One region of the Parashewanella tropica genome, then DNA from elsewhere that is predicted to be linked to it. Evidence: predicted binding sites of a transcription regulator. Region 1 holds the regulator's gene; the other holds the start of a gene.
The links. Region 1 encodes FliA, which starts transcription of late flagellar genes. Its sites were predicted from a motif close to CTAAAGNTNNNNNNNNNNNNGCCGATA; they were not measured.
Positions count from the first base shown of each region.

Region 2: E2H97_RS01885 (cytoplasmic protein) is a predicted target of FliA. The motif match lies at 2,697-2,723, and genes of this name have one in related genera.

Region 1 covers NZ_CP037951.1:3,049,282-3,053,716, reverse strand. Annotated here, with positions in the region: gene flhA (flagellar biosynthesis protein FlhA) at 1-23, shown strand, start outside; gene flhF (flagellar biosynthesis GTPase FlhF) at 35-1,438, shown strand; gene E2H97_RS13420 (MinD/ParA family protein) at 1,505-2,386, shown strand; gene E2H97_RS13415 (RNA polymerase sigma factor FliA) at 2,379-3,098, shown strand; gene cheY (chemotaxis response regulator CheY) at 3,320-3,703, shown strand; gene E2H97_RS13405 (protein phosphatase CheZ) at 3,722-4,435, shown strand, end outside.
Region 2 covers NZ_CP037951.1:441,559-445,993, reverse strand. Annotated here, with positions in the region: gene E2H97_RS01895 (RidA family protein) at 121-471, shown strand; gene E2H97_RS01890 (methyl-accepting chemotaxis protein) at 516-2,540, opposite strand; gene E2H97_RS01885 (cytoplasmic protein) at 2,757-2,936, shown strand; gene E2H97_RS01880 (prepilin-type N-terminal cleavage/methylation domain-containing protein) at 3,070-3,639, shown strand; gene E2H97_RS01875 (hypothetical protein) at 3,636-4,435, opposite strand, start outside.

The DNA of each region.
Region 1 (4,435 bases):
TTGTGTCAGCAGTCGGTCAATAGAGGAAGTAACCGTGAAGATTAAACGATTTTTTGCTAAAGATATGCGCAGTGTACTAGCCCAAGTTAAAGATGCATTAGGGGCGGATGCTGTAATAATGTCGAACAAAAAAGTGGATAATGGAATCGAAGTGGTTGCGGCTGTGGACTATGACGAGCCTAAGCCTAAAATCCCTCAACCTGCAGAAACTGTGACTAAAGCAAAATCACAATCAGGATTCAGAAGTTTGTCGGGTGACAAAGTTTCACTTGGCCAAAAGCGTAAGCCTTCAGCATCGGCGTCTCAACAAGCATCGTCGCCAGCGGATTCACTGCAAGCATTGCTTGAGCGCCAACACTCTAAACTGCAACAACATAAGCAACAAAAACAAGAAGAAATGGAGTTGCCTGCTTGGGCAAGAGGTATGGAAGAGGCTAAGCAGCAACAACCTCAAGCTGCGACCTTCACTCCAAGCCCAGAAAAAAACAAAGCAGCTCCAACTACCAATAATGAAATGCAGCAGATGCGTGATGAGCTTGCATCGTTACGTAACTTATTGACTCATCAAGTTTCAAGCTTGCTAAATGAGCAAAAACAACGTGTTGACCCAGTTGGCTCTATGCTAGAAAGCAAGTTAATCGAAGCTGAATTTTCTATGCCGCTTGCCAAGCAACTTGCTGAATTGGCTTCTCACTACTCGCCAGCGGAGTTGGTGAGCGCATTACCAAGAAGCTTAGCTAATTTACTCGACAACCAAGGTGACGATATTGTTAATCGTGGTGGGGTTGTTGCACTAGTAGGACCAACAGGTGTTGGTAAAACAACCAGTCTAGCTAAAATTGCAGCTCGATTTGCTGCTAAACATGGCAGTGATCAAGTAGCCTTGGTTACAATGGATCATTATCGCATTGGAGCCTATGAGCAGCTGGCAACTTATGGCAAAATTATGGGGTGTCCAGTAAAGCTTGCTCATGACCTAAATGAGTTAGAACAAATACTGTATCAATTTAGAAATCGTAAACTAGTATTGATAGATACAGCCGGTATGGGGCAAAGAGATTTGCGTCTATATCAACAATTGGACAACTTAGCTGAAAATAAACGCATACCAATTCGAAATTATCTGGTATTGTCTGCAACATCTCAACGTCGAGTGTTGCAAGAAGCTGTAGAACATTTTCAGCGTGTACCATTGGCGGGTGCGATATTAACCAAATTAGATGAGTCTGTTTCATTAGCTGCGGCATTAAGTGTGGTGATTGAAAACCAACTTTCCTTAGGATATGTAACAGACGGACAACGGGTTCCTGAAGACATGCATGTGGCAGATTCTTACAAATTAGCCGAACAAGCATTGTCAGTATTAGATGAATCAAAACCCGATTTCGTACATAATACGAATTCTGATTGGGAAGTTCGCAATAACGAACTTTACTAAGATTAACGACAGATTTTATAGCAGGTAAAGCGAAGCCAAGTTCGCTTTAACAGTTTGAGTAAAGCTATGACCCAAGATCAAGCAAGCGGTTTACGTATGATGAATCAACCAAATAACGAAAAAGTGAAAGTTATTGCTGTAAGTGGTGGTAAAGGTGGTGTTGGTAAAACCAGCGTTTCCATTAATACAGCAGTCGCCCTTGCAGAAAAAGGCAAGCGTGTATTAATACTGGACGCCGATTTGGGTTTGGCCAACGTAGATGTCATGTTAGGTATCCGCGCTGAAAAGAATCTTTCTCATGTACTTACTGGTGAAAGTGAATTAGATGACGTCATCGTTCGTGGCCCTAAGGGAATAGGTATTATCCCTGCGACATCAGGCTCACAAAATATGGTTGAGCTTACTCCTGCTCAACACGTTGGATTGATTCGAGCGTTCAGTGAAATGAGAACGCAATTTGACGTATTAATTGTTGATACCGCTGCCGGTATCTCAGACATGGTATTGAGTTTTGCCAGAGCTTCTCAAGATGTACTCATCGTAGTATGTGACGAACCAACGTCCATTACCGATGCTTATGCACTTATCAAAATCCTCAGTCGTGAACATGGCGTATTCCGCTTCAAAATTGTAGCTAATATGGTTCGTAGCCTGAGAGAAGGTATGGAATTGTTTGCCAAACTCAGTAAAGTGACCGATCGTTTCTTAGATGTCGCTTTGGAGCTTGTAGCTACAGTGCCTTATGACGACAATGTTCGTAAATCAGTGCGGAAACAAAAGTTGGTTGTTGAAGCTTTCCCTAAATCGCCATCAACCATTGCTTATCACAGTCTAGCCAATAAGATCATTAGCTGGCCTATACCTGATCAGCCGGGTGGGCACTTAGAGTTCTTCATTGAACGCTTAGTTAAAAGGCCAGATCATAAAGAGGAAAATGTGAGTGAATAAGGCCGCTGCGTATACTAGTTTTGACGATAGAACACATGTAGTCGAACAGTATGCTCCGCTGGTGAAAAAAATCGCTCACCACCTACTTGCGCGACTTCCAGCATCTGTTCAACTCGATGACCTATTACAAGCAGGATTAATGGGGCTTTTAGAGGCCTCAGGGAAATTCGATAGCAGTAAAGGTGCAAAATTTGAAACGTTTGCAGGTATTCGAATTCGTGGTGCGATGCTTGATGAAATCCGTCGAGGAGACTGGGTGCCAAGATCCGTTCACCGAAATCAACGCATGGTTGACAAGGTAATTGAAAAACTTGAGCAAGAATTAGGAAGAGAAGCTTCAGATATTGAAATTGCGGCCGAATTAAACTTACCGATTGAAGAATATCATCACATTCTCAATGATGTGGCGACAGGAAAAATCGTTGGCTTTGAAGATCTAGGCGTATCGCATGATGTGATCCGAGAAGATCAAGCGCCAGAAGATCATGCTTTTGACACTTTGTCAGAGCACAATTTCCAGAAGGCCTTAGTTCAAGGGATTAAACAATTACCAGAGCGAGATGCCTTGGTGTTATCGCTTTACTATGATGAAGCCCTTAACTTAAAAGAAATCGGACTTATTCTTGAAGTCAGTGAGTCAAGAGTAAGCCAGATTTTGAGCCAAGCTATGCTCAGACTTAAAGGTAAGCTGAGAGATTGGACAGAACAATAATTTAAGCCAGCTTTTGGCTGACTGTTTAATTAAAAAATATAGAAAGCTATAAATTTTTAGTGACAAAGTGTCACTTTTATTTGATGGGAAATCCTTGTTAGATGCGCTACGGCCAGTTTGGATATCCAAGCGTTATCAGGCTGTTAACTCTGTCTATATAAGTTTCCGTTCGCTTTTTTTACGATAAAGATAAAAGATTACAAAAGCCCTTGGAGGAAACCTTGGACAAGAATATGAAAATCCTTATTGTTGATGACTTTTCAACGATGAGACGTATCATTAAAAACTTGTTGCGGGATTTGGGATTTAATAATACCCAAGAAGCCGATGACGGAACCACCGCACTGCCTATGCTACAAAAAGGTGACTTTGATTTTGTGGTTACCGATTGGAATATGCCTGGCATGCAAGGTATTGACTTGCTCAAGGCTATTCGAGCCGACGAAAAACTCAAATCTATCCCTGTACTTATGGTTACAGCTGAAGCTAAGCGAGAGCAAATCATTGCTGCAGCTCAAGCTGGCGTAAACGGTTATGTTGTGAAGCCATTCACAGCCGCCACCCTCAAAGAGAAGCTCGATAAAGTTTTTGAAAGACTGGGCTAAGCTAAGCAAGGATGTTGTATGCTAGAACAAACTTCAGGGCTGATCACTCTTGAAAAAGCTCAACTGCTTGTTGAGCTTCTAACGGCTGGTGAACAGCAGCAGGCTGATGAAATCGTAAAAGAGCTAGCTGTGCCTATTCAAAACGAGCTTTATGATGAAATTGGCAAGTTAACTCGTGAACTTCACAGTGCTTTAATCGACTTTCAGGTAGACAGTCGCCTAACTGAATTGACGAACAATGAAATTCCCGATGCTAAAGAGCGCTTGAACTACGTTATTGATATGACAGAACAAGCGGCCAATAAAACCATGGATGCGGTTGAAGAATCACTTCCTTTGGCTGATGCCTTAATCACAAACATCAACAATGTCCAACCCGCTTGGGATAAGCTCATGCGTCGAGATATTGACCTTGAAACCTTCAAAAAGCTCTGTTTTGACATTCAAGAAATGATGCAAAGAAGTGCTCACGACTCTACCCGATTACGTGATTTACTTAACCAAATTCTCATGGCTCAAGACTTCCAAGACATAACCGGTCAAATGATCAGACGAGTGATTGAGCTTGTTCACGAAGTTGAAAGCAGCTTGGTATCAATGCTGACTCTCTTTGGCGAACATACGTCAACTCATCCGGAAGAGAAAAATAAAAATAAAATTGAAGCTGAAGGTCCAATTTTAAATGCCGATATAAGAGATGATGTGGTATCTGGACAAGATGAAGTTGATGAT
Region 2 (4,435 bases), 1.6 Mb from region 1:
AACCACGCACAATTTGTATGACATATAAGAATATAAGTTTTTAAGGTAGGGGTTTTCTTGTTACCATACTCGATCTTCTGATGAATACTTATTCTAAATTACAACCAAGGAACAGCTGTAATGTCCATAGAAAGACTTGAAACAAAGCAACGTATGAGCCGTATCGTTAAGCATAATGGCACGATCTATTTATGTGGTCAGGTATGTGCAGACGCCACTAAAGGGATCACCGAACAAACTCAAACTATGCTAGACAAAGTAGATGCGTTGCTAGAGCAAGCTGGCAGCGACCGTGAGCATATCCTTTCTGCCACCATTTATATCAAAGACATGCAATACTTCGCTGATATGAACGCAGTTTGGGATGCATGGGTACCTGAAGGTCATGCTCCCGCAAGAGCTTGTGTGACCGCTAATATGGCACGTGAAGAGCTATTGGTTGAAATTTCAGTGATTGCTGCTGAAAAGTAATTTTTCTCTATTTAAAAGGCTGCAATCGCAGCCTTTTTCATTGTTTATTTAAAGTAGCTGACTTTCTCAGACAACTGATTAGATAGTTGATTTAGCTCCTGTGAGCTTTGTGCTGTGTCTTGTGCAGCCGCGTAATTATTTTGGTTTAAAATCGTCACTTCATTAGCACTAGAAGCAATTTCGGTACTGACTTGAGCCTGCTGCTCAGAGGTCGCTGCAATTTCTTGTGCCATTTGTTCAATATTTGCGATTTGTGTGGCAATACCAGAAAGTGCACCACCAGTTTCTTCAGCTTGCTTATCGACTTCTACACCATAGTCACTACTGAGCTTCATGAGCTTCACCGCAGTTTGGGTACTGTTTTGTAACTGACTAATAATGCCTACCACTTCTTTGACTGACTGTTGAGTTCTTGCAGCAAGGCTTCTTACCTCATCCGCAACAACAGCAAAGCCTCGGCCTTGTTCACCTGCTCTAGCCGCTTCAATCGCAGCATTTAACGCTAGCAGGTTGGTTTGTTCAGCAATTTCATCAATCATTTTGGTAACGCTTTGAATATTATTGCTTTCTACCTCAACAGTTTGAATGGCTTCAGAGGATGATTGAATTTGTTCTGAAAGCGATGCCACTTTCACTTGCATATTCTCAACTACTTTCGTTCCGGCAATCGCATCATCATTCGCTTCTCGTACACTAACGGCTATATGTTCCACCTGCTCGGCCACACTTTGCGCAGACGCAGCCATTTCTTCCGTTGCCGTCGCAATATGTTCAATTTGGGATTGCAGCGATTCAGCAGAGAGTAAGCTCCCCTCAGCATTGCCTTTTGCTTGCCCCGCTTGAGTGGCCAGAGAAGTACTGATGTCTTTGATATCTGTCGTCAACTCATATAAACGGCCAGCCATATTGCCGACAACAGCTGTCAACTGAGACATTTCATTGTTTGATGTTACATCACCACCCTCAACCTCTAAGCTAACTTCACCGTCACCTAAGCGTTTCATGTAACCATGATTTTTCGCCATGGGTGCCAACAGTTTTTTCATGACTAGATACAAAATAACAATCACGGTACCGCAGACAACAACCGCGATACTAAGGATGATTTTAAGTAGGTAATGACTGCCTTGGGTAATTTCTGAAACCTTGGTTCCTCCACCAATCACCCAATTCCAGCCCGGTACAAACGACGTAACTAAGTATTTGCTCTGAATATCCTTAGCCATTTGATCTTTATAAAAGGTTACTTCACCAACATTATCCATCAAGTTTTCAAAGGGGCGAGTACCGTCTGGGCTATAGATTTGCTGAACATTTTTACCAATAAAATTCGTATTCGGATGCAATAAATACATGCCAGAATCTTTGCTGTCGGCACTGATCACAAAACTTTCGCCACCTTTGCCCCACTTCACTTCTACAATGGCGTTAAAAATGGATTCCGTAGCCTTTTGTAACGGGATAGCCGCAAAAGCAAGCGCATAAATCCGCCCATTACTAAGTAGCGGGCGATAATAGGCCAAATAGTTTTGACCAAATAACTTGACCATCGACGAATATGATTGGCCAGCCATGAGTTTGTTGTAACCAGGATGTGACTTCCCTAAATAACTGCCTACAACTCTTTCACCATTGGGGTTCTTTAAAGTGGTGATCACCCGAATGAAATCATCACCATCACGCAAAAATATTGTCGCATCGGCTTCGGTGTCTTTTTTAAAACGATCAATGATCGGCGTCAAATTGGAAAGCGGCTTGCCCTCATGCTCAACACGCTCCAATGTTTTATCATTTAAGTGATCAACTCCAACGGCAGGCTCGAGTCCAAACAAATAACCATTAATCAACGCCCCTTCAAGGTGTTCAGCAGAAAGTAAAAATGCTTGATATTCTTCGCTAAGCGCTTTAGCCAAGGTATCAATTTTACTTTGATGATCATTTAATGTTTGCTCTAAATATAGCGTTTTAGCTTGCCTATATATCAAGGTAGCGGTACTCGCAAATGCTAAGACGATTAATATGGTAATAAGCGATAAAATTTGAAACGAAATGCTTTTATTTCTAAACATACTGACTGCGACCCCAACTAGACTTTTTATTCTATTTTGGGGCGGAATTCTATATGAGTTATTTATTCAAGACTTTGTGCGATATCTCACTTTTTATTAATAAATAGCCTTATTTATTTTTGGCATTTTGAAAATTAATTATCCACTAAAAAATCCCTAAAGCGATGATAATTAGAGCCGATATTATAGTAAATCGATGTAACAAGAGAGTGATGTATGGATATCAGCGGTTCAAATGTTCAGTCAGCAGCAAACCAACAAACCACCAATGTTAAAGTGATGCAAATGGCCAAGCAGCAACAAAAAGCTGAAGGCGAAACAGCCATGCAACTCATTGCCAGCTCAGCACCTAAGGCTGTTGGAAATGCGGGACATATTATTAATACCAAGGCTTAATAAATCTTCAATTTGATTTACCCAAAGAAGCTATCCTGAGTACGTTTCTATTCCAGAATATGGCTCAGGATTCTTTTCTTAAACCTATATTTATCATACAATTCAATCCTATTCATGTTATTGGAATGTATGAATGCGTCATTCTGGTTTTACTCTTATCGAACTAGTGATAACCATTATCATTATTGGATTAATAAGTGTCATCGCCATCCCCAAATTCATCTCTTTTAGTGATGAAGCCAATCTAGCTACTGCTCAGTATACCTTCAAACAATTTGAGCAAAGCGCTAAATTATTTCACTCCAAATGTGTTGCATCGGGCTGGTTAGGTTTGGCTTATCGTGGAGGTAGTGGTGCCAGCAATCGATTTGAAGCAGCCATCAGAGCAGCAGGATTACATAACCGCCCAAGTGGTTCTGGAAGCTGCTATCCTGAATCAACAATTAGAGATGGTAACTTCAGTAATGGGCGAGATTGCGCATATACAATGAGAAGCTTGTTGAATACAGATATGACAATAACTCGTATAGAATCTGATAATGCTAACTCACCTGAAACGACTATTGTTGCTAAAGCTGAAAGCAATCAACATATTTGCACCTTTTATTATCAGAAAGGTTTTAAAGAACGTACCAGATCAAAAATGCCTTTGATGATCTACAATGCCGCCAAAGGCACATTTACCTACGAGAACTTTAATTAGAAAAAATATCGAGTCGCCAACTGCCACTGTCTTTCGATAAGGTGTTTAGGTAAACCAATACTGGTTCGAGCTTGCCGCTCACTGTCAATCCAGTTGAATTCGGTATGGATAAACCAGCCTCTCTGAATACGATAACGATAAGATAGGGTTAGTGAGCGCCCAGACTCATTATTATTATCCACCGCAACTTTGTCATTGTCGGTCACTGAAAAATGCTCAATCCGCCCACTCAACGTATGTTGGTTCCAGCGACGACTTAGTAGCAGATTAGCACTTTGATAGTCGTTATTGACGGCATCAAACCCTTTAGGATCCATCATTAGAGTATCGCCTTTCATATACTGTGCAATCATTTCTATTCGAGCTGGCAATCGCCACTTTACCCCAAGGTGATGAAAACGAGTACGCCAAGCGTATTGACCATTTTTAACTATCTTAGTGTTGGCATTATTATCGTAATAGCCAGCCAGAAGTCGCCCTTTGCCACGCCATGACCACTGCGCTGAAATATGAGTACCCAGACGGTTATCCAACTCTAAAAATGGGTCGGATTGTTTCGCCTGTCCGCTTAACGCTCCCTTAAATTGTGGAAGCTTTGGAACGGGAATCGTTTCATGCCATAGTGTTTGTCGTGAACTTTGTGTCCAGCCATGCCATGCCAGCAAAGCGCCTGTAGTATCGTTATTGGCAAACGCTTCAATATTTAATGAAAAACTATGGGGAGATTGATGAAACTTACCTAAACGAGTAATACCAATTCTCATGCCAGCATGGCGGACTTCCTCAGCAAGCCAAG